2 regions of the Peribacillus sp. FSL M8-0224 genome follow, and region 1 is predicted to be linked to the other one. Evidence: riboswitches for the same ligand, from Rfam matches in the RefSeq annotation. Region 1 holds a riboswitch; the other holds the start of a gene.
The links. Region 1 has a riboswitch for cyclic di-GMP ahead of sinI (DNA-binding anti-repressor SinI). Riboswitches for the same ligand answer to the same signal wherever they lie in the genome.
Positions count from the first base shown of each region.

Region 2: it holds a riboswitch for cyclic di-GMP, as region 1 does, so the genes downstream of both, MKX49_RS16475 (anti-repressor SinI family protein) here and sinI (DNA-binding anti-repressor SinI) in region 1, are expected to answer to the same signal.

Region 1 covers NZ_JBBOOJ010000001.1:4,987,634-5,004,137, reverse strand. The annotation lists gene MKX49_RS24370 (flagellin N-terminal helical domain-containing protein) at 39-1,055, shown strand; gene MKX49_RS24365 (DNA endonuclease) at 1,546-2,388, opposite strand; gene flaG (flagellar protein FlaG) at 2,564-2,926, shown strand; gene MKX49_RS24355 (flagellar hook-associated protein 2) at 2,941-4,452, shown strand; gene fliS (flagellar export chaperone FliS) at 4,476-4,877, shown strand; gene MKX49_RS24345 (flagellar protein FliT) at 4,877-5,221, shown strand; gene hpf (ribosome hibernation-promoting factor, HPF/YfiA family) at 5,474-6,031, shown strand; cyclic di-GMP riboswitch class I at 6,679-6,764, shown strand; gene sinI (DNA-binding anti-repressor SinI) at 6,795-6,935, shown strand; gene MKX49_RS24330 (helix-turn-helix domain-containing protein) at 7,075-7,398, opposite strand; gene secA (preprotein translocase subunit SecA) at 7,818-10,331, shown strand; one part of gene prfB (peptide chain release factor 2) at 10,484-10,546, shown strand; one part of gene prfB (peptide chain release factor 2) at 10,548-11,582, shown strand; gene MKX49_RS24315 (YitT family protein) at 11,737-12,600, shown strand; gene cccB (cytochrome c551) at 12,650-12,991, shown strand; gene ftsE (cell division ATP-binding protein FtsE) at 13,285-13,971, shown strand; gene ftsX (permease-like cell division protein FtsX) at 13,961-14,854, shown strand; gene MKX49_RS24295 (murein hydrolase activator EnvC family protein) at 14,949-16,355, shown strand; gene MKX49_RS24290 (S41 family peptidase) at 16,498-16,504, shown strand, end outside.
Region 2 covers NZ_JBBOOJ010000001.1:3,410,187-3,426,690, reverse strand. The annotation lists gene MKX49_RS16500 (NAD-dependent epimerase/dehydratase family protein) at 1-682, opposite strand, end outside; gene MKX49_RS16495 (sugar transferase) at 703-1,254, opposite strand; gene MKX49_RS16490 (CpsD/CapB family tyrosine-protein kinase) at 1,359-1,979, opposite strand; gene MKX49_RS16485 (YveK family protein) at 1,969-2,712, opposite strand; gene MKX49_RS16480 (acyltransferase family protein) at 2,787-3,962, opposite strand; cyclic di-GMP riboswitch class I at 4,799-4,880, shown strand; gene MKX49_RS16475 (anti-repressor SinI family protein) at 4,898-5,032, shown strand; gene MKX49_RS16470 (hypothetical protein) at 5,863-5,994, shown strand; gene tagU (polyisoprenyl-teichoic acid--peptidoglycan teichoic acid transferase TagU) at 7,093-8,022, opposite strand; partial or broken gene MKX49_RS16460 (ABC transporter ATP-binding protein) at 8,303-8,431, opposite strand; gene MKX49_RS16455 (hypothetical protein) at 8,671-8,907, shown strand; gene MKX49_RS16450 (hypothetical protein) at 9,050-9,565, shown strand; partial or broken gene MKX49_RS16445 (AAA family ATPase) at 9,902-10,441, opposite strand; gene MKX49_RS16440 (hypothetical protein) at 11,335-12,615, shown strand; gene MKX49_RS16435 (hypothetical protein) at 12,629-15,001, shown strand; gene MKX49_RS16430 (hypothetical protein) at 15,040-16,504, shown strand, end outside.

The sequences.
Region 1 (16,504 bases):
ATGGACGTGGGGACTTAAGACTCAAGGAGGAAACAAAAATGATTATCAATCACAATATCACAGCACTTAACACACATCGTCAACTAGGTGCAGCAACAAACGCACAATCCAAATCAATGGAGAAACTAGCATCAGGTATGCGCATCAATCGTGCAGGCGATGACGCAGCTGGTCTTGCAATCTCTGAAAAAATGCGTGGACAAATCCGCGGTCTGGATCAAGCTTCTCGTAATGCTCAAGATGGCATTTCAATGATTCAAACTGCAGAGGGTGCTTTAAACGAAACTCACGATATTCTTCAACGTATGCGTGAACTAGCTACTCAATCTGCAAACGATACTAACACTGATGCAGACCGTGGCGAACTTCAAAAAGAAGTAAACCAACTTTCAGAAGAAATATCTCGTATTGCTGAAAACACTGAATTCAATACTAAAAACCTTATCGATGGAACTGCTACAAACGTAACTTTCCAAATCGGTGCTAACGAAAACCAAAATATCAAAATTTCTATCAATGACATGAGCGCTACTGCTTTAAAAGTTGAGAATAACTTGAAAGCTGCTACAAACGGAGGAGACAAGGTTCTTGTAGATGGTGCTGGAAACGAAAAAGCTACATGGGCTGATGCAGTACCCGCTGACCCAGGTAATGGTGTTGCTGCAAAAGCGGCAGGTTACTACGATGCCGATGATAAATTAGTTCTAGCATCAGCAACTGCTCTTGACGATGATGCTGTTGGCGTTAAACAAGGTATCAACATCTCTGATCAAGCTTCAGCTGATTCAGCTATCACAGTAATTAATACTGCGATTGAAACAGTTTCTCAAGAACGTTCTAAACTAGGTGCTCACCAAAACCGTTTAGAGCACACAATCAACAATTTAGGAACTTCTTCAGAGAACTTAACGGCTGCTGAATCACGGATTCGTGACACCGATATGGCTAAAACAATGATGGATCAAACTAAGAACTCAATTCTTTCTCAAGCAGCACAAGCAATGTTGGCTCAAGCAAATTCAGCACCTCAAGGGGTTTTACAACTCCTTAGGTAAATTTGAAGGGCGTTTTATCTAGTAATGGATAAAATTATGACTGGGTGAATTGCTGGAACTTCCTAAAGCTGCATCAACCACAACGTAACTGGAAACGGTAAGCGTGATGGTCTGAAAATGATGGAGATGACATAATGGATAATCAGCAGCCAAGCTCCTTTGAGGAAACTCTGGAGAAGGTTCAACGACTAGGATATACAGTCTAAGGCGAAAGCTATGGCAATGAAATCCGTAGGGTGGCGGTAGCCATTCGAAGTGCCCAGCCCCTAATAAGATAAGGGTGAAGATATAGTCTGTTCTATGCTCGAAAGACATAGTCGCAAAGCAAGCGAACCAACAACCACAAGGCGTTTTACAACTTCTTCGTTAATTTTAGATTACCTGAAAGAGACTCTAGTTTTACTAGGGTCTCTTTTGTATAGAAAAATATAAGGACTCGGTTAGATAAACATGATTATCTAGCTCCGAAATACTATCACACAAGATAGCGTTAGTTTAGTTTTTTAATTTCTTGCCATATGTGAGTAACGGACCAATAACTTCTTTTTAGCATTTTTGCAATTTCATTTGTGGTATAACCATTTTCTTTAAGTTGTCTTAGTAATTTAATTTCATCTGGAGAATAGGGTTTAGAGCGATCTGAACTGCTGGTAAGAATCGTGTAATCAGGATACTTAGATTTCCATCTGAGTATTTCTTTTTGATTTCGGAATTCCCAAGAGGTTTTATATAACATTGAAGAACAAGTTTTTGCTACAGGTTCGATTAGTTCGAGGAAACGAAAAGTTTCTTTAACAGAAGTAGTTTTTAGAATATATCCATATCCGTCCTTACGAGAACTCAGCTTTAAGGAAGAATGATATGTGGTAAATATATGTTCCTTTAGTTTCTCTAATTCGTCTTTAGGATAACATTGAAGGTAAAGGTATATATGCGGTGTGAGGTAAATAATTTTTTTATTATGATTTACCCTATATGAGATGCTTAAAGAGCCATCATCCATGTATAGAATAGTTAGGAAATGTGGTAAAGTGCAATTTTTCAGTAATGTGAAAGGGAGATGTTTAGTTCCATCATTACTGTAAAAGTGTGGGAATAAATCCGTAAATAATTCTAAAGAAGCGGAACGGACACATTGACTTGCCGGAGTGATATATAATAATCCATCAAAAAATGAAATTTTCCATTTTCGATAAGCTTCCTGAGATGTGCCGTAGTGTTCCCGATAGCTATTGTTCTTTCTCCTGCTATTTTTATAAATTTTCGTTATTTCACCGTCACTTATAATGCTGGCATATAATATATTTTTCTGGATATCAGTAAGATTAATCATGAAAGCCTCCTTATATAATAGTGTAAGCTTATCTTCTTAATCCCATTTTATAATGTTATCCCCTCCAATAGCGAATGTTTGTTCTCTATATATGATAAATCCTTTGCAATACACTGTAAAGTTCCATTTCAGAACCGATATAAAAAGTAAAGAGAACATATTGGGGGCTATTTAGATGCTGGAGAGTTTGTCCACGAATATTCTTTCCTCACAACTTAGAACAGCAATCTCGGAAGGAATCAGTTCTTATTATCAGCGTGAAATGAATACACTTGCCTATTCGGAACAAAGAGTGGAATCTACTGTTGAGCCTTCACAAGAAAAGGTGCGGGAAATGGTGGATAGTTTGAACACCTTCCTGAATCCAACACATACGGCCGTTCGTTTTGAATATCATGAGAAGCTGAATGAGTATTATGTCAAGGTAGTGGATGACGTGACGGATGAGACGATCAGGGAAATTCCCCCGAAGAAGTTATTGGATTTCTATGCGGCAATGACGGAGTTTGTCGGCATAATGGTGGATGAAAAAATATAAGCGGGTGATCAATTTTGGTACGAATCAGTGGTTTAGCAAGCGGGATGGACATTGATGAATTAGTTAAGAGCATGATGCAGGCAGAACGGGTGCCGTTGGATAAACTGACACAGAAAAAGCAGTATTCCGAGTGGCAGCGGGATGATTACCGTTCGATGAATACAGCTTTATCAGAATTGGATACGCTCATTCGTGATGGTATTGGAAAGCAGTCTTCCTTCATTAAAAAGAAGGTGACGGTATCGAATCCAGATGCTGTATCAGTGAAAAATGTGAATTCTACCAGTGATTTTTCCGGGAATATAAAAGTGAATGGACTTGCCAAGGCGGCAACCATGACAAGTACGGAAAAATCAGCTGTTACCGACCCCAAAAAGAAACTATCGGAATTGGGTATCACGACTCCCAAAGATATTACGATACTGGCCATCAATAAGGATGGCGGTTTTGATACGGAAGTAAAAGATGGAGCAACAGTGGAAAAACCGTATACACTTACCCTTAATGCGGACGATACGTTAGAAAGTGTCATAAATAAAATTAATGCTAACTCGGGAGTGACTCTATTTTTAGATGAGACGTCCCAGAAATTTTCCATCACTGCTAAAAATACCGGTGATGCAAAAGATCGGCCTGAAATTGAGTTAGGGGGTACTGGAGATTTCTTCAATGTGCTAAAAATGAGCAGTAACAATGAAGGGGCTGGCGGCTCAAAAGGGGAAAATGCGTCCATTGTTTATAATGGACTGGAAATTTCCCGGCCTTCGAATACGTTTCAGATTAATGGAGCGGAAATAACGGTAAAGCAAAAAACGACGGATACAGTCACATTCTCATCAACAGCTGATGTCGATGCTATCCTGGACACGATCACTCAGTTTGTGAATAAATACAATGAAGTCATTAAAAAGGTTCAAGATAAAACGGGTGAAGCGAAATATCGCTCCTTTACCCCGCTTACCTCTGAGCAAAAAAAGGCAATGACAGAGGATGAAGTGAAGCTATGGGCAGAAAAAGCGAAGAGCGGAACGTTAAAAAGCGATTCGACCTTAAAAAGTCTCCTGACCACAATGAGGTCATCCCTATACACTTCGGTGGATGGAATCACTGGAAAAAACAATCTCAGCAGTTTGGGAATCACCACCACCAAGAATTATTTGGAAGGCGGTAAATTAACGATTGATGAGGACAAGCTCCGGGCAGCCATTAGTGAGGATCCGAATGCGATCTATGATATGTTCATGGCCAATGGTGCGGAAAAGAGCGACAAAGGACTCGCACGCCGGTTAAGGGATGATATAGAATCATCCATGAAGGCGATTACTGAAAAAGCCGGGAAGGCCGGATATGTTAATAACAATTTTACAATCGGAAAATTGGTTGATGGGCTGGATAAGAAGATTTCAACATTTGAGGCAAAGCTAACGAAATTGGAATCGCGCTATTACGGCCAGTTCACGGCGATGGAAAAAGCGATTCAAAAGGCAAATAGCCAAAGTGCATCGTTAGCTTCTTATTTTAGTTAAGGTAGTCGGAAAGGAAGTTCAATATGGCAATAAATAATCCTTATCAATCGTATCAGCAAAATTCAGTCAACACAGCATCACCGGGAGAGCTTACATTAATGCTTTATAATGGCTGTTTGAAGTTCATCATGCTTGGGAGGAAAGCCATTGAAGCAGGAAATATCGAGGTGAAGAATACGAACATCGTCAAGGCGCAAAATATTATCCGTGAATTGATGGTGACGCTGAATATGGATGCGGATGTATCCAAAGATATGATGAGTCTGTATGATTTCATGAACCGGCGTCTGATCGAAGCGAATCTGAAAAATGACGTTTCTGCTTTGGAAGAAGTGGAAGGACTTGTTACGGAGTTCCGGAATACGTGGAAGGAAGTAATCCAGATCAACCGGAAAAAACAATTCACCCAAAGCGGTCAAGTGTAATGGTGATTAGAGCCTTTCATGATTTGACTGCTGAATTACTTGCCGTACTGGAAGATCGCACGATTACAGAGCGTGATGTTAAAATAGAAAGGGTTACAAAGCTGATTGATCAGCGGGATGGACTCCTTTCCCAAATCAAACCTCCTTTTACTGCTGAAGAGCAGCAGCTGGGACGTGGAGTTCTGTTGCTCAACCAACAGGTCGATCACTTGCTGAAGCTCCAAAAGCAGGAGATACAGCGAGATATCCAGGAAATAAATAAGAAGAAAAAATCTTCCAATAAATACACGAATCCGTATGAAAGTCTATCAGTGGATGGCGTGTTCTATGATAAAAGAAATTGATTTCCTTACCTTTTGGAGTCCAAACGGTTTTTATGTTAAATATTTTTAAATTTTCTGTAAATAAAATAGGCTTAATTTTTTCTTTCTATCATAGCATTTGATATAATGAAGTTAGGGCAGACATCAACCCTTTCCAAACCTTCCGACAATTGTTTCATTATTTCGACATATTTCATGATGTGTTTCTAAAAGGAACCGGAGGGGTATTGTAGAATCTAACTGTATAGTCTTAATTTAAGGAGGACTCACTTTATGAATTACAACGTACGCGGTGAAAACATTGAGGTAACTCCAGCAATTCGAGAATACGTCGAAAAGAAAATTGGCAAGTTAGAACGATATTTTAACAATACACCAGATGCAAATGTGTTAGTCAATTTAAAAGTGAACAATAATACATCAAAGGTCGAAGTGACGATTCCCATGCAGAATTTGGTTCTTCGGGCTGAAGAGGAAAATGCGGATATGTATGCTGCCATTGACTTGATCAATGATAAGCTTGAACGCCAAATTCGTAAACATAAAACGAAGGTCAATCGCAAGTTCCGAAACAATCTATCGACTACACCCGATGCATTCGCCTTCAATACGGAAGCTGACGAAGTGGTGGATGAATTCGAAGACGATAATGATATTGAAGTGGTCCGCAATAAACGCTTTGATTTAAAGCCAATGGACAGTGAAGAAGCGATTTTACAAATGAATATGCTTGGTCACAGTTTCTTCGTTTACACGAATGCGGATACTAATACAACAAACGTAGTGTACCGCCGAAAAGATGGACGCTATGGATTGATTGAACCTAGTTAATTATTATTCTAAGATCAAAAGCACAGCCCAGCCTCTGGGTTGTGCTTTTTTGCATGTTGATAGAATCCGTTTGAAACGTAAAAAATGATTGCTTTTTTTGTTCTCTAAAACACACGAAAGTTCACTTAATAGAGCACTATTTGTTCTTTATTAAGATAAATAGTTAATTTTACCTATTCAAATACCCCTATCTTTTGCACTATACTCGAATTGTTAGTTCTTTAAAAAGAACAATAAGTTATTTATAGAAAACGATTTGATCAAGGTGCAGAGGGGGTTGGATTATTTGTATCGAAAGAATTGCCATACATGCCATAGGGCTTCTTTTAGCAGTGCGGAATATGGAAAGTGGCTTTGCCCGACCTGCGGTGAGGATTTAACTGCGCAAAAAGCCCACGATGCACATACAATCGAGAGAATCAATACACCCCAACGAAATTTTAAGCAGAGTAATATTTACTATTATACAAAAAAACGAAATTGAATTAGTCTATGAAAAATTACCTGAACTTCGAATTTTCTTAATATTGTAATATTTTGTCGGATAAAAGTTTTTGCATTTATGTGGATTACCGACATAAAATAGCAATATATGGAGTACGTATCCGTTATAATATGATTATAGGTAATGTATTTGGTAATAAATACCACGACAAAGGCAAACTCCTTGAAAAATGAGGGCGCAAAGGCACAGGTCTAAGGTCCTTGTGACTATGATGGCTGGTCTGCCTGAAATACAAGAGTATTTTAGGAGGTAGAAGAGGTGGCTAATGTGGAAATGGATCAAGAATGGGTGAAATTGATTTCTGAAGCAAGAAGCTTGGGTTTCAAAAAGGAGGAAATCATTGCTTTTTTTAAACGGGAAAGCCTTGAGGCAACATTTGAGGAGAACGATGGAAAATAGGTTCCGAACAAATTCGAGAACATCCCTATAAACAGTGGTTCGATTCATAGCTGTTTATAGGGTTTATTCTTCCTTGAGATTCTAGCTTATTCAAACTGTATTCTTCAGGATTATGTAAGTAAACTAGTGCACTACCACTCTACTCTTCTTTATCTTTTCTCCATTTATTAAACTCGATGAATTCCCTGAATTGTTGTTTTGAGACACCCGAATTCATGGCTTCCTCAACGATTTTCATCCAGTCATTGTCCAAGGTTTCCTTATTTGGTGCATCGTAAAGCAGGGCATCAACAGGGATGTTAAGTACGGAGGAGATTTTTTCAAGAAATTGAATAGAAGGATTCGTTTGTAAGTTCCGCTCGAGCGAACTTAAATAAGACTTTGCAACACCCGCTTTATCGGCAAGTTCAGTCATCGACATTTTCTTTTCTTCTCGCAGTTTTTTTACACGTTCACCAATCATCAATACCACCTCGAAACATGTTCTATTTATCTTCCGCTAATAAGTTTCGGCAGCCCACCTTATCATTCAAAACATGACGCCTGTAAGGTTGGATTACCTTGACATGCTATCTCTAGAGAGGACACAGCATCTAGTGATGGAAGGTTATGGATAATTCACATTTGCTTATGGAATAGTGGGGAGTTTGCAACATATTTTTTATACTTCCTCCTATTTTAACAGTTTTACTCCTCATTTATCCATTGTTTTTCGCAAGAATTGCATTCAGGTCTATACCAGGGAAGTGACATGAAGTTGTACCTCTATGACAGAAGTGGTAAAATTAAGCGTGCATTAGTAATAATAGAAGGTGTGTTTCTTCTTACTTATATGAATTTTGTCATTGAACGATCATTACCATAATAGAGGAGCGTTATTGAATGCTTAATATATTAAATAAAGTTTTTGATCCGAATAAGCGAGAAATCAAACGTTTAGAAAAAATCGCCGATCAGGTCGAAGCGCTGGCTGATGAGACTGCTGCGCTATCGGATGAACAGTTGCGTTCCAAAACGGATGAGTTTAAAGAGCGTTATCAAAATGGGGAAACCGTTGATGATTTGCTTGTAGAGGCTTTTGCGGTTGCGCGTGAAGGGGCAAAGCGTGCTCTCGGCTTATATCCTTACCGTGTTCAGATCATGGGTGGGGCATCCCTTCATGATGGAAATATCTCCGAGATGAAAACAGGGGAAGGTAAAACCTTAACATCCACGATGCCGGTTTATTTAAACGCGCTTACCGGTAAAGGTGTACATGTCGTTACTGTCAATGAATACTTGGCACACCGTGATGCCACCGAAATGGGTGTATTGTATGATTTCCTCGGTTTGACCGTCGGGTTGAATTTGAACAGTCATTCTAAAGAAGAAAAGCAGGCAGCGTATAATGCTGACATTACGTACAGTACGAATAATGAGTTAGGTTTTGATTATCTTCGTGACAATATGGTGTTATATAAAGAACAAATGGTACAGCGTCCGCTGCACTTCGCTGTCATCGATGAGGTCGATTCGATTTTGATTGATGAGGCGAGAACGCCATTGATCATTTCCGGTTCGGCACAGAAATCGGCTCAGCTTTATATCCAGGCCAATGCGTTTGTAAGAACCTTAAAGAAAGATACGGACTACACATATGATGAGAAGACAAAAGGTGTTCAGCTGACGGAAGATGGGATGAATCGAGCTGAAAAAGCGTTTAATATCGATAATTTATTCGATATTAGTCACGTTACTTTGAATCATCATATCAATCAGGCTTTAAAGGCTCATGTTTCCATGCATTTGGATGTGGATTATGTCGTCCAGGAAGGCGAGATAGTCATCGTTGACCAATTCACTGGCCGTTTGATGAAAGGCCGCCGTTACAGTGAAGGTCTTCACCAGGCGATCGAAGCGAAAGAAGGACTTGAAATCCAAAATGAAAGTATGACTCTTGCGACGATTACATTCCAGAACTATTTCAGGATGTATGAAAAACTTTCAGGTATGACCGGTACAGCCAAAACGGAAGAAGAGGAATTCCGCAATATTTATAATATGAATGTCATTGCGATCCCGACAAACAGGAATATCATCAGGGATGACAGGGCAGATCTTATATATGCGACAACTGATGGGAAATTCAAGGCTGTTGTGGAAGACATCGCCGAACGTTATACAAAGGGTCAGCCTGTGCTTGTCGGAACGGTTGCCATCGAAACATCTGAGGTCATATCTGCCTATTTATCCAAAAAAGGAATCCCTCACGATGTTTTGAATGCCAAGAACCATGAGCGTGAAGCGGAAATCATTGCGAATGCAGGTAATCAAGGCTCAGTAACGATCGCTACGAACATGGCAGGGCGCGGTACGGATATCAAGCTTGGTGAAGGTGTCAAGGAGCTCGGGGGCCTTGCTGTCATCGGCACGGAACGTCATGAAAGCAGGCGTATAGATAACCAGCTGCGTGGCCGGTCCGGCCGTCAGGGAGATCCAGGGGTCACTCAATTCTATTTATCAATGGAAGATGAATTGATGCGCCGCTTCGGTTCGGATAACATGAAAAACATGATGGCACGCCTAGGTATGGATGATTCCCAGCCAATTCAAAGTAAAATGGTGACAAGGGCCGTTGAATCCGCACAGAAACGGGTCGAAGGCAATAACTTCGATTCACGTAAGCAATTACTGCAGTATGATGATGTTCTCCGTCAACAACGGGAAATTATCTATAAACAGCGTTTCGATGTCATGGAAAGTGAAAACTTACGTGAAATCGTCGAAACGATGATCACGGCATCCATCCAGCGAAATGTTGTCGCGTTTGCACCAATGGGCGATGAGGAAGGCTGGAATTTACAAGGCCTTGTCGATTACCTGAATGGTAACCTATTCAATGAAGGTTCAATCACTGTGGCTGATTTGGAAGGGAAAAACGAATCGGAATTGGTTGAGTTCATTTTAGCCAAAGTGAAAGAAGGCTATGACCAAAAAGAAGAAGAGCTATCTGAAGAACAAATGCGTGAATTCGAAAAAGTAATCGTTCTTCGTGCAGTCGATAGTAAGTGGATGGACCATATTGATGCAATGGAGCAACTGCGCCAAGGGATCCACCTTCGTGCTTATGGCCAGATTGATCCTTTACGTGAATATCAATCTGAAGGTTTTGCGATGTTTGAAGCCATGATTGCTTCAATGGAAGATGAAGTCGCGAAATACATCATGAAGGCTGAAATCCGCAACAATTTGGAACGCAAGGAAGTCATAAAAGGACAAGCGGTCAATCCGAAGGAAGAAGACGGGGGAAAAGTGAAAAAAGCCCCTGCCCGTAAAAAGGAAGACGTTGGCAGAAACGCGTTATGCCCATGCGGCAGCGGTAAAAAATATAAGAATTGCCATGGCAATTTAGGCTAAAGTTAGGTGTATAATGAAGATGAGACGGTTAAGTCCAAGGCTAGCCGCCTCTTTTCATGTTTAGTTTGCATATAGTTTGAAGAGGTTTATTTGTAATGAAGGGAATCCCTCTTCAGGGATTTTTTTTAACATACTTAATGAGGTGAAGAGAAATGGAATTAGCAGAAATAAGAAATGAACTTGAACGGACAGCGCAACGATTAACGGACTTTAGGGGGTCTCTTTGACTTAGATGAAAAAGAGGCACGAATCGCACAGCTGGAAAATGAGATGACACATCCCGATTTTTGGAATGATCAGCAAAAAGCACAAACTGTCATCAATGAAACGAATGCTTTGAAAGAACAAGTCAATCAATTGTCCGACCTGAATGAATCATATGAAAATCTGGATTTGACATATGAATTAGTGAAAGAGGAGAATGATCAAGAACTTTTAGCGGAGCTGGAAGAAGAAATCACGGTTCTTGCACAAAAGATGAATGACTTTGAACTTCAACTTTTATTAAGTGAAGAATATGACTCGAAAAATGCCATTCTTGAACTGCATCCTGGTGCAGGCGGTACGGAGTCCCAGGATTGGGGTTCCATGCTGTTGCGCATGTATACAAGATGGGGTGAAAAAAGAGGCTTTAAAGTGGAAACCCTTGATTACCTTCCAGGTGATGAAGCTGGGATCAAGAGTGTCACTTTAATTTTCAAAGGCCATAACGCCTATGGTTATTTGAAAGCGGAAAAAGGGGTACACCGTCTTGTCCGTATTTCTCCTTTCGATTCCTCAGGACGACGCCACACTTCATTCGTTTCATGTGAAGTCATGCCGGAATTCGATGAGACGATCAATATAGAAGTACGTACGGAAGATTTGAAAATTGATACGTACCGGGCAAGTGGTGCAGGTGGTCAGCATATCAATACAACGGACTCAGCGGTCCGGATCACCCATTTACCTACGAACACCGTGGTAACGTGCCAAAACGAGAGATCTCAAATCAAAAATAAGGCCCAGGCCATGAATATGCTGAAAGCCAAATTGTATCAACGTGAAATTGAACAGCAACAAGCGGAATTGGATGAAATCCGCGGGGAGCAAAAGGAAATTGGCTGGGGAAGCCAAATTCGTTCTTATGTTTTCCATCCGTATTCCATGGTTAAAGATCACCGTACCAGTGCGGAGACCGGGAACTTGGGAGCTGTCATGGATGGGGATATCGATATGTTCATTGATGCGTACTTGCGCTCAAAATTATAAGATCAGCCAGTCGGACCGGTTTCCCCGGTCCGGCTTTTTTATGATTTCCTTTTTAACGAATCTTCTGGCTGACATTTACAGGATTGAAAAGGGATGCTCTATCTCGTTCGGCCAATACTAGATAATAATGATGGTTCGAGGAGACTTATGCAAAATGAAGAGAAGATACCGGGAGCAGAGGCACCCTTTCATTCAAAAGTTAACGGAGTATGGATTGGTGATTGTCGGTTCGTCCATAATTGCCATTGGTTTTAATGTGTTTTTACTGCCTAACCAGGTCGCATCCGGAGGGGTCAGCGGGATTAGCACGATTCTCGATTCAACTCTCGGTTGGGAGCCGGCTTATGTTCTTTGGGGTTTTAATATCCCTTTGTTCATTGCGGGGCTTATTGTCCTCGGAAGGCATTTCGGAGCCAAAAGCCTGATTGGAACCTTGTTTCTGCCTTTAGTGGTATTTCTGACAAAGGATTGGGAGGCATGGACGAATGATGCATTGCTTGGTTCGATTTGCGGGGGGATGATGGTCGGGCTTGGGCTGGGGATCGTCTTTCGCGGCAAGGGTTCCACAGGGGGGACCGATTTGGCGGCACAGATTTTCCATAAGTATACCCATCTGTCATTGGGGACCTGTGTGGCTGTCATTGATGGAATCATCGTTTTAAGTGCTGCCATCGTTTTTGATATTGAAAAAGGCCTTTATGCATTGATTGGACTATATGTGACAAGCAAGACGATCGACCTCGTCCAGATTGGATTGAACCGTTCGAAGATGTCACTTATCATCACGAATAAAGAAATGGAAGTAAGGGATGCTATCATACATGAGCTGGACCGGGGTGTAACAGGCATCTCCGGGTATGGCGGCTATACGGATGATACTCGTCCAATTTTGATGTGCGTAATAGACCAGTCGGAATTCACCAAATTGAAACAATTGGTGAAACTCGTTGACCCTAAAGCGTTTGTAATTGTAATGGACGCATCGGAGGTACTTGGGGAGGGTTTTAAACTGGATTGAAATTGGTATAATGTTCTTGTGCTGGTATAAATCAGAGGGGGTAAGTTCAATGAAAATGAAGTGGTTAGCTTTAGTTCTGGGTACTTCTTTGGCCTTGGCTGCATGCGGTGGGAACGATGATGCTGCAGATAAAGAGCCTGCAAGTGAAAATAACGAAACGACTACGGCAGGTGCCGGTGATGCCGCAAAAATTTATGAAAACAAATGTTCAAGCTGCCATGCAGTGAATCTTGAAGGCGGCGTGGGACCCAACTTGACGAAGGTAGGCTCCAAGCTATCAAAAGAAGACATTGAAAAAGTCATTGCCAATGGTCAAGGCGGAATGCCAAAAGGTATAATCAAGGGCAAGGAAGCGAGCATGGTCGCTGAATGGCTTGCTGAACATAAATAATGATTAATGAAACGTTCTGCTTAGCGGGACGTTTCATTTAGCCTCCATTAAACCCTCGAAACAACTCACGATCAACCCCTTATCAAGCAATCAAAATCCTGGAATTATTACATAGATGTTGATATATGTCTAACTGAAATGAAACTGTAATATTTTTTATGCTTAATTTGACAAAATATGATGTTATAATGTTTCTGTGCTCAAGTAAGAGAGATTCCTGTCAGATTTCAGTGAAAATTGTCGAAAAGCTGTAGATACATAGTGATAATCCAAGCAAATTAGGTGGTTTTAGAATGATAGAAATGATAGATGTGAAAAAGACATATCCAAATGGCGTAATTGCCATTAATGGTATCAATGTGAAAATAAAGCCAGGCGAATTCGTTTATGTAGTGGGTCCGAGCGGTGCCGGAAAATCGACCTTCATCAAAATGATGTATAGGGAAGAAAAGCCTACAAGCGGTAATATCTTGGTCAATGGAGTAAGCCTGCCAAGTATCCGCAATTCGAAAGTTCCTCTATTCCGCCGTAATATCGGTATGGTATTCCAAGATTTTAAACTCCTTCAAACATTCACTGCATATGAAAATGTTGCTTTTGCCATGGAAGTTATTGAAAAGGAACCAGAAGAAATCAAAAAGAGAGTCATGGAAGTTCTTGATCTGGTTGGCATTAAACATAAAGCGAGAATGCTTCCTTCCGAGTTATCTGGTGGGGAACAGCAAAGGGTTGCAATAGCCCGTTCGATCGTCAATGATCCCAAGGTAGTCATAGCCGACGAGCCTACAGGTAATCTTGATCCCGAAACATCATGGGAAATCATGAACATATTCGAAGAAATTAATAAACGCGGAACTACACTTGTCATGGCCACACATAATAGGGACATCGTCAACAATATTAAACGACGTGTCATTGCCATTGAAAGTGGAAAAATAGTTCGCGATGAACATCGAGGTGATTACGGATATGAAATTTAGAACATTGCTCCGTCACTTCCGTGAAAGTTTTAAAAATATTGGCCGTAATGGATGGATGACGTTTGCTTCAGTCAGTGCAGTAACGGTCACTCTAACTTTGGTTGGCGTCTTTTTAGTGCTCATGATGAATTTAAATCATATCGCGGGAAATGTGGAGAAAGATGTCGAAGTTCGTGCACATATTGATAATGCGGCGAATGATGACGATATAAAAGCTATAGGTAAGCAAATTACGGAGATAAACGGAATCGAATCAGTGATTTTCTCTCCAAAAGATGAAGAGCTTACTAATTTAATAGATGATTTAGGAGATAATGGTGAGGCTTTTAAACCATTTGAACAGGATAACCCATTAAGGGACGTTTATGTTATCAAAACGAAATCTCCGCAAGATGTCATCAAGGTGGCAAAAAAGATCGAAGGTATGGAATATATCCAAAGTGTTAAATATGGACAAGGCTACGTCGAGAAATTATTCAGCTTTGTTAATATTGCTAGAAACATAGGGATCGTTCTTATTGTAGGATTACTATTTACTGCAATGTTCCTGATTTCGAATACGATTAAAATTACCATTGTAGCCAGAAGAAAAGAAATTGAGATCATGAGATTGGTAGGAGCGACGAATACATTCATCCGTTGGCCATTCTTCTTGGAAGGACTTTGGTTGGGAGTCCTCGGTTCCATCATTCCGATAGGTCTGATTGCAGTACTCTACTATAATCTTTATAAATATGCAGCACCGCAGATTACGTTCAAATTCATAGATTTCTTGCCTGCAAATCCGTTTATTTATCAAGTATCGGCCATCCTCATCGTAATTGGTGCGGTTATCGGAATATGGGGCAGCTTGATGTCCGTCAGGAAGTTCTTGAAAGTATAAAATTGTATCTTTACTCGAAAGCCAAAAGTAGCCAGACATAAATAGAGAGACGTTACAAGGCAAGGATGTAACGGGTTGAAAGGGGAAATGAAACGTGAAAAAAAATATCATTGCCATGAATGCCTCCATCATGATCGGGTTGGGAAGCATTCTAGCGGCACCTTCGGTTTATGCTGAGTCTATTTCGGATTTAGAAAAACAGAAAGAATCCATCCAGGAGAAACGTTCAGGTGTTGAATCGAATATTTCCGATACGGAAAAGAAAATCGATAGCCTGCAGGATAAGCAAATGACAGCAGAAGACCAAATCGCTGCCATTGAAGCGAAAATCGCAGAGTCCGCAAAAAAAATCGATGCTAAAAATGCTGAAATTACACAAACGAAAAAAGAAATCGAAGCATTGAAAGAAGAGATTAAAGTATTAAAAGAGCGGATCGCCAAACGTAATGAAGTATTGAAGGAAAGGGCACTTTCTTTCCAGGAGACTGGCGGGGACGTGAACTACCTTGAAGTATTATTCGGATCATCCAGTTTTGGGGATTTAGTTGACCGTGTCGGAGCTGTAGCGACAATCGCTGAAGCCGACCGCGATATTTTAAAGGAGCATGAGCTGGATAAAAAGGATCTGGAAGAAAAGCAAAAAGCTGTTGAAACGAAGCTTGCCAGTTTAGAAGTGGCGAAAGCCGAACTATTGGAAATTCAAAAGCAACAAAAACAGCAGAAGCAAGAAAAGGATGCATTGGTTAAAAAATTAAAGCAACAAACTGAAAGGCATGAAGATGAGAAGATGGGTCTAGAGGAAGAAAAAGCGAATCTTGCTGCTCAAGAAAAAGCCATCAAATCAGCCATCAGCTTAGAACATCAACGTCTTGCCGAATTGGAAGCAGCTCGTAAAAAAGCGGCAGCCGAAGCGAAAAAACGTGCAGAGCAAGAAGCGGCACAAGCGGCTGCACAAGCAGCATCACAAGCTGCATCACAAGCTGCATCACAAGCATCTGAATCAAAAAAACAATCCAGTTCTTCAGGATATAGTGCAAAAAGAAACAGTTCATCATCATCTTCACCGGCTTCGTCTAATGTAAGTCAAGCGCCAGCCGTATCATCGGGTACTTTCACTAGACCTAGTGCAGGATATGTATCTTCAACAATGGGTGAACGTTGGAATAAACAGCATGCCGGCATCGATATCGCTGCTAGCGGAACGGTTCCAATTGTAGCTGCAGCCGACGGAGTCGTAAGCCGTTCTTACTTCTCAAGTTCATACGGTAACGTCATCTTCGTTACCCATTCAATCGGCGGTCAGCAATGGACTACGGTATATGCACATATGAACTCCAGACTAGCGAGCGAAGGTGCTGTAGTCGCCAAAGGTCAACAAATTGGCATCATGGGGAATACAGGACGTTCATATGGTCAGCATTTACACTTTGAGCTACATAAAGGTGCATGGAATTATAGCAAGTCAAATGCTGTTAATCCATTAAACTATATACCAAATTAATACCCAATATATCAAAAGAAAAACAGACCAGGATAAATTCCTGGTCTGTTTTTTTATGTAGGTGTCATCATTTTCTATAAGCATATTCTTTCCATTACCATCATATAGTGAATTACATATCAGGTCAGAAATGGGGATAAATATGGTCA
Region 2 (16,504 bases), 1.6 Mb from region 1:
CATATTCCAACGCCTTCAGATTGGCATCGGCTACATCCTTTACATAGATGAAATCCCTTGTTTGAGTGCCGTCTCCATAAATGACGGGCCGCTCATTTTTTATGACAAGATTAGTGAAGATCGATATAACACCGCCTTCGCCGCTAGCTGTCTGTCTTGGTCCATATACATTGCTGTATCGAAGATTCACATAATTTAAATCGTATAATTCTTTAGCGAGCTTTAGATAGTCCTCTGCCGTTTTTTTCGATGCACCATAGGGTGATAATGGAGAGGTAAGATGTGATAATGTGATTGGCATGACATCAGCATCCCCATATACAGCCGCAGATGAAGCAAACACGACTTTTTTAACGGCATACTTGTGAGAAAGCTTAGCGATGTTAATCGTTCCCATGATATTGATCCTTGCATCATTCGTAATATCCGAAATGGATTGTTGTACACTAACTTGTGCAGCCTGATGAATGACATAGTCAGGCCTAAATGTCTCCATCGCATTTTCAAGCAGGACCTCATCTTCAACATTTCCAAAGAAGGGAGTGACTTTGGCCTGGACATTTCCGATGGATCCGGTGGAGAGGTTATCATATATAGCCACTTCATAATTATTACGGATTAATGTATCAACTATATGAGAGCCAATAAATCCAAAGCCCCCAGTTACTAGTACTTTTTTCATTTTTCATTCCCCCTTTTTTGTTATCTAGCTCCATAACCAGTAAAGACTATGGTCAATGTTCGGAACAAAATTTTGACTTCCATAGCAAATGAGCGGTGTTGAATATAATATAGGTCGTAATGCAGCTTTTCTTTTGGTGATAAATCATAGCCTCCATTTACTTGTGCCCATCCAGTAATTCCAGGTTTTACATATAAACGGTTTTTAAAGCCAGGTAAAAACTTTTCAAATTCTTTATAGAAATATTCCCTTTCAGGTCTTGGCCCGATGAGTGACATATCTCCTTTTAAAACATTTATAAGTTGAGGGATTTCATCAATCCGTGTTTTTCGTATAAAGGCTCCTATTCTAGTAACCCTGGAATCATTTGCACTTGCCCACTTAGGTCCATTTTTTTCGGCATCGATGCCCATGGAACGCAATTTAATCATGTTGAAGGGCTTCCCATCCAGGCCTAGTCTTTGCTGATAAAAAAAAGGGGAGCCAGTTGAATCAATAGGGATAAGAATGCAGAATAAAAGTAAAATAGGTGCTGTTAGTATAAGCATAAAAAACGAGATGATTAAATCCATAGTGCGCTTTATATTAAAATTAGATGATGTCGATAGTGGTTTTGTCAGAATTTCTTCCTGCCTATCGACTCTGACTTTCGAATTCACTGGTTATCCTCCCTGAATTAAGAAATGATCATTGATCCTGAAATTTCAAGATTTGCCCGTTCAAATTGCATTTTCACACCGGCAATTTTCTCTAACTTATCTCTTCCTTCTTGTATCGCTAATATTATGCCATCACAATATTTAGCAATGATATTTGCATCAGGTTTATTTAAACTGTCTGATGTATGGAATAAAATGATGTCAAAATCCTTCTTCCACTCTTCTATCAGAGTTGGAAGGGTTTCTAATGTTAATAAAGTTGCTGGCTCATAAATGGCTTCGCTTGTTGGTATACAGAATAGATGACCCTTAATATGTATAGCATGTTCGTTAATGGGTTTCTCATTTAAAAGCAGGTTGGTCAAACCGAATGAATTATCGATATTAAACACTTGATGCAGCGAAGGCTGGCGCAGATTAGCATCCACTACAAGGACTCGTTTACGCTGCTCAGAAAAGGCAAGTGCTAAGTACGCTGATGCATTTGCAATATTCTGTGATTGTGAAAGAGATGTAATCATTAATATTGAATCGTCTTTATGAAGGTTGGACTCGATATTGTTACATATCGAATAAAATTGCTCTTTATTGATTTCATTTAGGTAAAAGGATTGTTTCCTTGTGAATTTAATACTCACTATATTCACCCCGTTTTGTGGAAGGTAAGGTTTTATATGTTGTTTTACGTTTTCTGTTTATTCTTTTGGTATTCAAATCCAGCCTCCCTAATAATGGAATTCCAAGAAGTTCAAGCTCCCTATCGGAGTAGGTTGAATCATCAAAGTGCTCTCTAAGAAGTGCTAAGCCTATTCCAGCAAAAAAGCCTATTACGATTGAAATGGCTATGATGAATTTCGGCTTTGGGAAAAGCAGTTCTGCTTGTCCCATTTCATTATCATTGAGAATACTAATCTGTTTAACGTTTGTAATGTCTTTAAAATTAGATATCGAATGCCTCGCTACAGTTTGGGCGATGTCCTTAGCGGATTCAGGATTTGAATCCTTGACGGTAATCGTGATGATTTGTGAATTATCTCGATTAGTAATGGAAACTTGCTTAAGTAAGTCATAGCTAGAAGTCTTAAGATTCAATTCCTCTTTAACTCCTAACATGATCTGCGGACTTTTAATGATGTCCATATACGAAAGGGCAAGCTGTCTGTTCTCTTGAACCTTGTTTATCGAGGCTTCCTTTTCATCCATGCTTAATGATCCTGCCAAAACTTGAGTGGAATACTGATAGGTTGGTTTCATAAGGTACATGGACGAAAAAATAATAAAACCAGTAATACAAAGGGTAGATAGAATAATGATAAATATTCGCTTTTTTAAGATTCGTATAAAATCTTTAATTTTTACTTTTTCATTCATCGATTTCACCACTTTTTTAGAGATAGTAAGAATACGTTCACAACTTGCAAAGAATTTTTATATAATAGTAGGAATTATCCTATTTTGCGTTTTAAAGCTATGTGGTCTTTGGAAATTACTTTTTCTTGTTTGTTTCTTGTGAAGTACGATCCGAGCCTCATGCATGGTTTTTCCACGAGTAGATAGGACGCTGAAGAGAGTAAAAAAGATAAGAAAAAGGAAAATATCAATATTAAACCGGTAGGCAGCTTGTTATAGAATAGGTACATCAATGAGAATAAGGATATAAGATGGTACAAATACAAACTATATGAAATCTTCCCGAGAAGAGTTAGCAATCTAGACCTTAAGACCGCCGAAATTTTTTGGGAACATACGCTCATGATGATAAAAATGCAAACACCGAATGAGACAACATAATCCCTAAAAATATAATTGTTTAAAAAATCCACTTCACCAATGATGCCTTCGTACATAAAACAGATAATTGCACCCAACAACCATGCAATTTTTACAGGTTTTTTCATTTTCAAGGTATAGGAAAAAAGCCCATGTCGATATTTCGCTATTATTGCTCCCATTAAAAAAAGAGTACTGTAGTGGAAACTAAGAAGAATGCTTGTTATATCCACATTAGAACCAAACAAATACAAAAACAAAGTCGATGAAAAAATTAAAACAAAAAGCCATAATAAAGAATCTTTAAGCTTTTTTCGTATAAATAAAAAAATCAGAACAGGAAATATAATTGAAATTCTCATTTCGTGCACAAGGGACCATATAACATTGTTATAGGCGTCTGTATTGTACTGCCCTATAAACAAAAGATGTTCTATTAATAAGGAAGGATTATCCGGGCCTGTCCAAGATTTATTAAACCAGTCAGTGATATAGGGCAAATCAATTTGGCTTAAAAGCATTTTAGCCAATATAGCCATGCCTATTGCTACTAGATATGGTATATAAATTCGAAACACTCGTTTTATTAAGTATGTAGAATAGTGGAATTTAGCACTATTAACTGATAAATACAAAACAAAACCACTCAATACAAAGAATAGAATGACAGACTCATTTCCACTGCTAAAAAAAAGGCGTAAAGGAGTTTCCTTAAACAAATAAATCATGTAGGAGCTGCTTGAACCATACTGATAATCAGCATATGAAGGGTATACCATCAAATAATGCCCAATTAACACAATGAGAGCGGCTAAACCCCTTAATGAGTCGAATTCCTCATATCTAGTCATATCCTCCTCCATATGAACCGTTTTTTTTATAATATAGCACTTGTTCTTAATAAAGTATAGTTAGTTCTTTAAAACAGACAAAAATAGACAAAAAAATATAAAGTTAATCATTATATCCTAATTTTCAGGCTCAATTATGAAATTCAAATGGGCAAATAAAAATAAGGGATTCCGGGTTATGGGATAATTCCTATCACCAAATATATATAACGTTTGCAGTTTGGAATTAGCTAGCAAGATAGAGCTGGAAAGATCAAGTAGTTGATGAGAGGATTAAATTACTAGAATAGATTAATAATGAAAATAATTGACATAATAATGTAAATATGGTAAGTTCAACTTAATTATTCGTTATAAAGAACAAATTGTTCTTTGTGTTTTAGCCTGTTGATTCTATCGAAAGATATAAAATAAAAAGCTCAATTAATAATCTTATAGAAGAAAGGATGATTTTTAATGCCTTTATATCAAATGAGAGAAATATGGACACCTTTAAAATTAGTTGGGGTAAAGTTTTTTAAAACAGAAGAAGGAAGTATTTTTATGAAAGTTTTTAATAAACGTCGAAGAAAATTAACGTAATGCAATATCGTTAAGCTTGTTTGTGATGAATCAAAATTCCCAATACCTAGTTGTTTTTTTTAGAATATTGTAGAATGATGACGGAAATTAACGAAAAGTATTTTAATTAATGGCCAGGATTTTAAGTATAATAAACATGAATATAGTATTTAATACTTAGTGAAAAAATTCATGGGCTATTACGATTTCTTAAAAAGAAAGAATGAAAAAATTAACTCCATGAACTAAAATAGGAAGATCATAATGTGAAATATTCTTGAGAAAGGCAAACCTATTGAAAAATAGGGACGCAAAATTACAGGTCTAAGGCTTTGCTAAGACGGCTGTGTTACCACAAATAGGCGGAATTTGTCATGGAAGCAAACAATGAATTGGAAGAATGGGTTTATTTAATGTTAGAAGCGAAAAATTCAGGCTTGTCCATTAAAGATGTAAATGATTTTATTGTAGAAAATGGATCAAGAGAAAAATCTTACATCATGGGATAAGCTATATGTACCTTAGGGAAGGCTGTTATACAGTCTTCTTTTTTATTTTCATTACCGGAAATTACACCGTAAAAGGTATCCAGAATAAAGAACAAGGCGATGATAATAAAAATGTGACCTAATTGAGGGGGATTTTTATTATGGATGTACCTATTGCCTTTTTGAAGGGATTAATGTGGGGGACTGTATTTAGTGTACCGTTATGGTTGGCATTTTGCGGTTGGATAAAGATAATCATGAATTTTATAAATTAAGTGCTTAAGATTTAAATTATTAAAAAATAATACCTACGCAGGATTTAAGAAATATAGCCTATAAAAAATAGTTAATAATACCTAAAAGTCTTTGGTTATGTGCCGATACTATACTATAGGTTTCAAGCAAAGGGACTTCGCAACAGGCGATGTCAGATAGCTGCCATCGAAATATAAGGAGATTATTTGATGACAAAAAACAAATTCATTACGTTCGAGGAAGTTTATGAAAAGAAACAGAGAAGCAAGAGAATTTTTATTGGGACTTATATTACTATTACATTAGTTTTGATATCATTAATGACTTATTTTATGGGACAAGCATAATATGGGGTTGATCGAAGGGGCTGAGGAATCGGTCCTTTTTGTTTTTATCCATATATATTGAGTAGTACTGAATATTAAGAAAATGTTAATATTCAGTCATTTTTCTGTTAGTAAACTAGAATCCGCTTGCCAATCTCTACTATATATGTGATTATCAAATAAATGAGCTATTTTCCTTATTTTTGAAAAAAGGATTAGGACAACAGTATGGAATGGTGGCTCAATTATATATTGGAGTGGAAATTTCGAATGGATTTTTTTGATATTTTAAAAGACACTTTTGCCAAGGGTGAGTCTGGACAAGATGTTACTGTAAAGGAACTTGTGGAGGAGATTAAGGAGAAATTAAGCGGGATCATTGAACAACCTGATAGTATATGATTGTAGATATACATATTGAACATTTTGCTCGTGTCATGGGCGATGGTCACCTTCTTTTCTTTTATCGGTGGAGGATGCGTCAATTAATCTAAGAAATCATTATTGATACATATACTTAAGGAGCATGTTTAACAACATGCTTCTTTTTTATGGTTTTCCATTAAATAGATTAATGATGCATAAGAGGGTGATGAGGGGGAGGAAACAAAATTAGATTCCAATAGGAGTATTGACGGCTATTCTTATGGTTTTAGCTATAGGAGTGCCTCAAAAAGCGTGGTTGAAGATTTCTATCAGTATGAAGTGAATCGGAGTTCGGGAAGTCCTGGGAATTGATAAGTTTTGAAATAAAGCAGCGGTTTCTGAATCGTGCAGATTATGTGCAATATAGGTGCCATGTATTTTTAAAGCAAATGGCTGTCCAGATATTTCAGTATGATAATGTATGACGATATTTAAGAAAGTGAAAAACTAGTGTCTGGATTAGGTTGGGAGGCAGCATTAATCGGCCTATGAAATACCAGAGTTACACAGGTCTTCAATTCTCGCTTTGGGGTGTTTACTTTGGAATAAAATTGTTATGTCGTCAAAGAAAAAGACGAATGGCGTTTGTTATGGAATTATCAATTTGAATAGATTCCTCTCCTTTTTCAGGCTCAAGTTCGTTTTATTGAAAAGGGAGAGGCGCTGCTCTCATGTAATGGCGAAAAGATCTACTTCTCATGAAACATATTTCATTCTTGAACGGTCACTGATGGCTTTCAGAATAAACATTTTGTCCTGTTTGCTTAGCATAGCCCAGCTGCCTGCTTTGATTTTCATTTAAATCCACTCCTTTTGTTTAGGATCATTTATTATAGTTGATGAATGATGGTTGATGGAATTCCGGGTCCAAAGAATAATAGTGTCAAGTGATGAAAGGGGCAAGGGGAAGATATAATTGTCAGCTCATATTAGATTATACCGTCTTTTCATGCCTAATAAACAACAAAAATTCCAACAAATCTCTACATTTGGTGTTCGTTTTTTGTCAGAATATTGGACGAGAAAATGAAAAAGCTGTCAGGATGCGGGTCCGGACAGCTCTTATATTTTTTCTTATTTGATGGATAATTGTTCTTTTAATTCGGATTGAACCTTTTCTTTTTCTTCATCCGACACAATATTATAGTAGACTCCGTCGATTTTCGTTCCATTTCCTGGAATGGTTGCTTGGGTTATGCTTTTGCTTGCGTCCCTGTAGTTCTTCTGGATGTCCATCATGTCATCAAACGTCAAATTCGTCTGGATATTTTTACTTAAAGCATCGAATACATCATCGTATTTCGTCAGGGATGAAAGGCTAGCGCCTTCTTTGATGACAGCCTCGATGATGGAACGTTGTCTGGATTGACGGCCATAATCACCATTCGGATCATCATATCTCATTCGTGAATATTTAAGCGCATCTTCTCCATTAAGATTAATGCTTCCCTTTGCAAAATGGACGCCTTCATAAGTGAAGTCCAAATCGTTTTGAACGGTCACGCCGCCGACTGCGTCAACGATATCCTTAAAGCCTTCCATATTGATCTTCATATAATAGTCGATTGGGATATCCAGGAAGTTTTCAACGGTATCCATGGACATTTTCGCGCCCCCGAAGGCAAATGCATGGTTGATTTTATCCTGTGTCCCATGACCGACGATCTCGGTCCTTGTATCACGCGGAATGCTTAGCATTTTGACCGATTTCTTTTGTGGATTGACTGTCAAGACGATCATTGTATCTGAACGGCCTTTGTCGCCATCACGTTCATCGACGCCAAGCATGAGCATCGAGAATGGCTCCTGATCTGATAGTGCAAGGTCTTTCGTTCGTTTATCGGTGGTACGGTCTATTGGTGTATGCATCGTGTCAACGGTTTTTGTCAGTGAATTCCATACGGAGTAGGCAAAGGCTCCCCCAGCTAGTATAAAAAGTAGGACAATTATCCCGACTACCTTCAGCCATGTCCGTTTCTTTTTCTTCTTTTTTTCATGTCTCATAGTTTACTTCCTTCCTCTTTTTGTAACCACTTCATCTATTATATTTAATTTCATAGTAAAAGAATAGTATATTTTGCTATTTTATAATACCTTTGGCATATTTTGGTGCTAATAACTGAACAATCTTGAAGGGGTTGGGAAGTTAGATAAAGGGGTGGCTGATCGGAAAATCTACACTTCTTTCGTTCTTGGCTGTGCAATTTGGCCTAGTGTTTATTTTTTTAGATTCATATATTTAGAGGTTGCAAGTCTTTTTCATAAGTATTGTTGCTGCCATGCTGATAACTATTTGCCTTTCAAAATTGATATATGACAGCAAGCTCCGTACAATCGACTCCTGGACCATAATGTCCAAGCCTGAGAATGGTTCAGCCATTAAAACGACTGATGTCTTCCGAGCTAGCACTAATTAGGGGAAATCATAAAGTAGCTTCGGAAAAGAGTCCGAGGTTATTTTTTTGTTTGGAAGGAGAAAAACTATGACTCTAATGAATTTGATCAGGTGGAATGGATTAACCAAATATATCCAGGTGTATGAAGTTTTACTTCAAAATGGGTGATAAGCAAAGTCCCTCCAAGAAAGAAGGCGCATATATATGCAATACGGATATCCTTAAAGAATAAATAAATCTTGGAGGCTAAGCACAAATGGAATATTTAACTGAAAGTTCATCATACGAAGAAAGTAATTCAACGGAAAGTTCATCATACGAAAGTGATTCAGCGGAAAGCTCATCGTACGAGAGCGATTCAACGGAAAGCTCATCGGACGAGGGTGATTCAACGGAAAGCTCATCGGACGAGGGTGATTCAACGGAAAGCTTATCGGACGAGAGTGATTCAACGGAAAGCTCATCAGACGAGGATGATTCAACTGAAAGCTAATCAGATTTAACAACTAGTTAATTTAGAACGAAGATTTACTTTAAAATGGGTGATAAGCAAAGTCCCTATTAGAAAGTAGGAACATATATATGCAGTACGGATATCCCTAAAGGATAAATAAATTTTGGAGGTTAAAGAATAAATGGAATATACAACGGAAAGCTCATCGTACGAAAGCGATTCAACGGAAAGTTCCTCGTACGAAAGCGATTCAACGGAAAGCTCATCGTACGAGAGTGATTCAACGGAAAGCTCATCGTACGAGAGTGATTCAACGGAAAGCTCATCGTACGAAAGTGATTCAACGGAAAGTTCATCAGCCGAAAGCGACTCAACGGAAAGTTCATCAGATGAAAGCAGCTCAACGGAGAGTTCATCAGATGAAAGCAGCTCAACGGAAAGCTCATCAGATGAAAGCAGTTCAACGGAGAGTTCATCAGATGAAAGCAGCTCAACGGAAAGCTCATCAGATGAAGGCAATTCAAATGAAATCCTTTCCGAGGCTGCAGAAGAAGCAGAAGAAGAAGAAGAAGAAGAAACTGAAAATTCAGCCGAGGGTGAGGAGAATGGCAGTCCTCGTCGTGTGAATATATTTAAGAAAATGTGGCTGGATAATATGATTAAAGCATCGAAGGGGATCTATAAAGACGAAGAGTGACCATACAGGTGCAGCAACCAAAGAGTTGTTGTGCCTTCTTTTGTAAAGGGACATGCCGCTAGACTCTTAATTGACGCTAGGATTGTAATCCATTTACTAGATACGGGAAGCCTGTTTTTTTCTGCGGGGAAAATTGGCCAAGCAAGGCAATTCAAAAGGAAAGGAATTTAGCCTAAGCGGTTTCTTAAGAAAGGACCTAGCCGGAGTATTTGGCTGACAATTGTACATATTGTCTGGAACACAATTGGTTTACTGGTGGTTTTTCACAGAATAATAGTCTTGAACGCATGTTGAAAGTTGTCAATAAAAAAACTCCGGATTTGAAGTGATCCGGAGTTATTTCTTTTTCTCGATATTTTCATAGACCGAGGCAAGGGCTTGTTCAAATTTCCCGCTCTTTTTCGGTTTGTAATATTTTTTGCTGCGCAGTTTGTCCGGTAAGTATTGCTGTTTCACCCAGCCATTTTCGTAGTCATGCGGATAAAGGTAGTCGATGCCGCGGCCGAGTTCGGTGGCCCCTTTGTAATGGGCATCCTTAAGATGATCTGGTACATCGCCGCTATGGCCGCTGCGTATGTCTGATAGAGCTGCATCGATTGCGACAATGGCCGTGTTCGATTTTGGTGATAGGCATAACTCGATGACTGAGTTGGCAAGTGGGATCCGGGCTTCAGGGAAACCGAGTCGTTCAGCGGCTTCGACGGCAGCGAGGGCCCTGGGGCCAGCCTGGGGATTGGCCAGAGCTATGTCTTCGTAAGCGATGACTACCAAGCGGCGGGCGATGCTTACAAGGTCGCCGGCTTCGACTAAGCGACCCAAATAATGAAGGGCTGCATTCACATCACTGCCGCGAATTGATTTTTGATATATAGACACCTATGAGATTTATTCGATTAATTTTAATATTCAGAATATAAATGTTGATAAATAAACGGTTAAATACTATAATTGATTTATCACATATTTTTAAATTGTGAGATTTATTAAATAAAATAGTTAGCACATATAAAAATAAGAAACACATTCTGGAGGTTAATCTAATATTATTTTTTGTGTTTTAGGAGGACAAAGTCTCGGTGCGAGCAGCACTCCGCAGAACGAAGTTCGAGGACTGGATTTGAGTCAATATTTTGGATGCAAAAAAATAAATCTCTAAGCTGTATTTTTAATGGAATTTTATATCCTAAGCTGCTATGAATTATTTTTCAGTTATACCAACCTTCAATAAATTGAAATAGCTAATTTAGCTTTTCAATACATGCATTGTCATACGGGCAACCTTTCTGGCTAAAAATGATTGTTTAATATGATGATTTTGGGTATGTGTCACTGTCTTGTATATTGTGAGCCAAGATCTTAATGAAGATTTAAATCCTCCAAGGGGGGAGTGAGCGGGTAAAACGGAGAAAGAACTCATACTATCTGCTTTAGAAGCTTTAGAAGCCCTCCAGACGTGGCAAAACACTGTAGATAAGCATGCGATTAAAGTAATTTACAGACAACAATCAAGAACGGCTCAGTAGCGTTTTACGGTGTCACATCTACAGGCGTAGATCTCCGAGTGCGAAAATCATGCTGTCGATCCAAGCGTAATTCCTATGGGTAGAAAGTCTATGGAGAGGGCTATAGCATGAGGCTTTTATAATCAGTTCTCCGAATTTATCGAGGAACACAAGAATATATACCCCAACTTACTCCAGACCTTTTAGCATTTTTTTATTTTAACAATCTTTAACATTTACTACCCTAGGGGTGAGAGGAAGTGAAGAATGAATCCTAATGCGGGATTAACGTTTGCAGTTGTAAAAGCAAATACAGATATAGGAAATGGGTATATTGTTGAATATGCAACAATTGTTGTAAAGGAAAAAAGCAGTCACTTCTTTAAGCCACACCCAGTTACTGATTTTATCCGCACTATATATGCAAAAACAGATAATAATTATAATACTCAAAAGGCAGCAGCAGAATCTATTAAGAGATTTTTAAACTGGTTATTAATTGATAACTATGAAACGTATAGATTATCAGAGTTTAAACAGTTCAGAATCAATCATGTAGTAGATTATCTTAACTATAAGAAAACAACAAAATATGAAAGACGGAAACGGAAAGAATCAGAAATTGAAAATGCTGGTCGTTATCGTTCATCTCAGACCCTCAAAAAAGATGCAGATTATATATTTAGCTTTTATATTTATCTTGCCAAAAGAAAAATATTACCCTCCTTTGTAGCAAACGAATTTCTCGGGTATCAAAAAAGTGATCTAGCCAATATTTCAATTTTCTCCGAAAATGGCTTTTCACTACCTGGCGATGATAATTCTAAAAATAAACCAATAAAAATAACGGCATTTCCTAATGACAAGTTAATAATGTTGTTTCTTAAAACTGCATTAGAAAGTAGTAATAAAGAGATCCAAATGATTGCTTTAGCAGTTTATTTTGAATTTTTTGGAGGCCTCAGAGCTGGAGAGGTTACCAATGTCTCAAGGTCCGATTTAATACTAAAAGGTGAGTATGGTGCAAGAGGATGTAGCCTTTCATTGAGTCGTAAACAGCACTTTTGGCTTAGATTAAGAAATACTGAAAAAACATATCCAAAAGGTGATACATCAGAATATCCCACGCAAGAAATACAACTCACATCATTGTTTCCATTACTAGTAAAGAATCATTTTTCACTCCTAAATGATGTTGGTGATAAAAACAAATTTAATGCCTTATTTTTAGACCAAAATAATAATCCTATGTCAGGCGATGTATTTGAAAAACGGTTTATGCGACTTAAAAACCTTTTTTTAAAGAGATTAGAAGATGAGAAGAATCCCCATTACACTTTTTTAAACTTACATGAATGGGACACACACATTGGACGAGGAATTTATACGAATCTGATGGCAAGGAAAGCAAAAAGTCCGGAACAACTTGCACTATGGAGAAGGGATAAAAGTACTGGTGTTGCATTAAGATATTTAAGTAAATTTAAAATTCTTCAAGAGAAAGAAGAAGGATTAGAAGCATTATATACCTTTGAATTTAATGATTAGAGGGCGTGATAGAATGTCAGAAACAACAAGTTACTCAAAAGAACAAGTGTGTAATAAAATTGGGCTTTCCCCTGAAAACGTTTATACCTTTGATCTTTTGGTTGAAATTAAACTTATTTGGAAAATTGGAGAAGAACGCTACTCAAAGTATTCCGTCGATAATTTCTTTCAAAATTTGAATGAAAACTACATAACACACGATGAACTTAAAAATATCACAGGCCTCAGTGATAGACATTCAATTAGAAATAAAATAAATTCCCTGACCACTCCACCGTTTCAGTTTAGGTATAAAAGGAAAACTTACATCAACAGAAAACACATCGAAAAATTGATACATACTTATACGAATTACTACACCATTCCTCAATTGACTAAAATAATTCCGGCAAATGCTGCTCATATACGGGATGGGTGTACACGCGGAACGTTTACTCAACTTTTTGATGATTATGTAGAACCAAATAATAACCCTTCTGGTCCTGTATGGTTGTTTAACAAGAGAGAGGTTGAATATTATATACTTCTCGCTAAAGAATATAGTGAGAAGTATATTACCAGGGAAGAAGTATGTACGTATCTTGACCTTGCTGCACCTCCTATCACTCTAACAAAAATAGATGTCCCTCGTTGGTGTTATTACTTCTTGGATATATTAGGGAACGGTAAACGAATTATCAAATATTTTTATCAAAGAGAAGAAGTACAAAGGTACAAAGAGAATAATCTAAGAAGCACAAATACTATCACCTCTGCACCATCTGACCCCCATGAATATTTTATATTTATTTTAGAAAAAGAGGATATTAACATACCTTCTCATTTAACACAGACTTATATATTATTTAAACGTTACGCACAAGATCTTCTTTCAAGAAGTAATGCCTCCTTTAAATCCATAAGTAAAGGTTCAGTTCCTGCTTTAATTAATACTTTAAGACATATAGTATATTTTGAGGTTCATAAGGAAGTTTTTTATTATCACAACGGAGAGGCCTTTAAGTTATTGGCATCTTGTGAGTTGTTTAATACCAAACAGTTTCTATACAGATTTCTAAAGTTTGTTAAATCTGTAAGGGTAACTAAATATAGAATAAAAGATATCCCAAATCCAAGAAACGAGTACTTAACTCCAAAAACCAAAAAAGAAAATTATAACTTTGAGGAATGGAAAACAATTTACTTACACGCTAAGGACTTTGAAAAACACCAACTTTTAGCTATTAGGGATGAAAAATATGCTTCCATCTGGCTGTATATTTTAATACATTTAACAAACAGCTGGAGGGCAAGTGATGTTTCAAATGTTCCTGCAATATCTCCAGAAGCCATTGGTGTATTTGATATAAATTGGTTTTATTCATATCACCTTACATTACCTCAAGGTCAATTAATAATAAATCAACTAACTCTTTATAAAAATATGATTCATCATAAATCAAGAGCAGATCGAACTTTTGTGTGTAATCCTAGCTTAGTTCCAACAATGGCTTCAGCGTTATGTATTTGCGAGTTCCATAGAAGAAAAACTAATCGAGCAAGTCTTATATTTTTTGGTACAAAAGATAATGATGTCAGTAAATACCTTCTGAAAAATTTTTTTAGAAGTAATGAAGATTTAGTCAAATTAGAGTTTAAAAATAGAAAGGCTAACTCAACATTAATGACACACTTATTTTATTCAATACAGAGTCGAGAAGGCAAAGGAAATTCAGCATTTGAAGTAGCACAAGCCATTAGAGATCATCTATCCGAAATAACTAAAGAATACATTGCTGTTGAAGATAGGGGAATTACAAGGCAGCTATTTGATAGGGGGGATTTTGGTTTTTTATATGACCAATTGCATGATGTATTATCTTCTAATAAACAAACGCTTGAAGAAAGAACAAGTAGTATAGCGAAACTTCAAAGATTACTGCCACCAGTCGAAATTGAAGCAACTATTGGTTTTTTAAATGAAAGAATAACTGAACAACATTCACTTGCATGGCATATGCTTCAATTATCTCCAGAAGAGGCAATGGAGTATGCTAAAAAGTTGTATCTGAGAGAAATGCCATCCCGGGCTGAACATATACAATGTGGTATGTATAATAATTGTCCAAAGAATAAAAAATCTCAAAATTATCCGTGTAATGGATGTGGTTTTTCTATCCCTAATATCTATGCAATTACAGAGATATTCACTGACTTATTGAAGCGTCTTGATAAATATAATGGTTTAACATTGGAAATACCAAAGAAAAGGGAATTGAAATTTATTACACGATTGCTTGATGTATTATCAGAAGCTATAAACTCATACGGAGAAGAATATGTTTGGTCCTTTTATCCTGGTGGGGAAGAAGCTTTCGAACAAAAATTAATAGCCATAAGTGGGTGATGAAAATTAGCCAGTCTTTTGTTTTTTTGGAAGAAGACATGCTTGATATAGAATCTGAAGACACATACAATCTTCAAGATACATTAGATAATGCAATATTTACTTATCAAATGTTCGTAGAACAAAATCGTATAGTATCAGGAGACTTTGAAGAAAATGTTTGGAAGATGGAAAAGTCTTATAGCACAGGTTATATAAACCTTAGATTTTTAGATGTTATTGATAGAAATGTCTTATTAATGGTTAAATGCTGGATATTAGGTTTAGCCCCGAAGTTGGAAAACAATACGGTTAAGGACAAAATATATTTGGTTCAGTCATTTTTAGAAAAAACAGAGACACTTAACGAGAAATATTTAGATAATCTTGAGGATATTATTAATGGATTTGCAGAATCGCTTAAATACAAAGCGATAAACGCAACAATGAATTTTTTAGATTACTCGTCTGCTGAGAATAGTGAATTATTTTATAATGAACTGGAAAGTATTTCGAAAAAGTTCGGCAGATTTACTAAAATAAGAACCCTACCACCATACAAAGACATCTTGCTATTTTCACATTACCTTAACTATTATTGGAAAGCATGGAGTGCTGAGGAGCAATTCAAATTCTTTCCTATATTACTCTGGTGGAAGATAACGAGTGTCATTCCTCTAAGAATTGGGGAATTCTTATCACTAAGTAGAAATTGTTTAGTACACGGTAAATTTAAGATTAAGCTCCCTAGAAGTAAGAATGAAGGTCACGAGGCACTTCAAGTTATAGATGAAATTGAAATAAACGAAGAACTCTATTCTTTAATTTCAAGCTATATTGAACTGACTAATGACTACGGGGAATCACACACACTTCTCTCTTACCCTGCCTACCGGAAATCTAGAAACCATAAGGATGTATTTGCAAAAACTATAAATCCTAAAAGATTCAATAAAGATTCATTTAATACTTTATTAAAAGAGTTTTATCAAGAGCTTAGTATCAGGGAAAAGATTACAATTATAGAAAAGGAACGATATAAAGAAAAATTAAAAGAAGACAATGTATTTACCCTAAATCCTAATGAGATGGTAATGATGAATCCAAATGATACAAGACACCACTCCATATGTACTCTAATGTTGCAAGGGTTCAACAGGTTAACAATTGCTAGGTTGGCAGGTCATAAAACAGTTGAAGCACAATTCCATTATCAAAAGCACTTGGACTCTTATGCTCAATCAAAAGTGTACGAACTCACAGTTTTAAATAGCTTTAATGAAGATGTAACGTTTGGAGATAACACCTATCAATTGTTGATAGATATTAGGAATAGATCCCTTCGAAACCCAGATGATTTTGATTTCTGTAATAAAGTAGAGTTAGGATATTGTACGGATGAAAATATGGAATGTGAGTCGGATAATTGTGTGTATTGCACAAAAAACTGGATTCCAGAAAAAGAAATTGATGAGAATATTGATTATCTCGAATCTATTGGTAATGAAATGTTATCAAAAATAA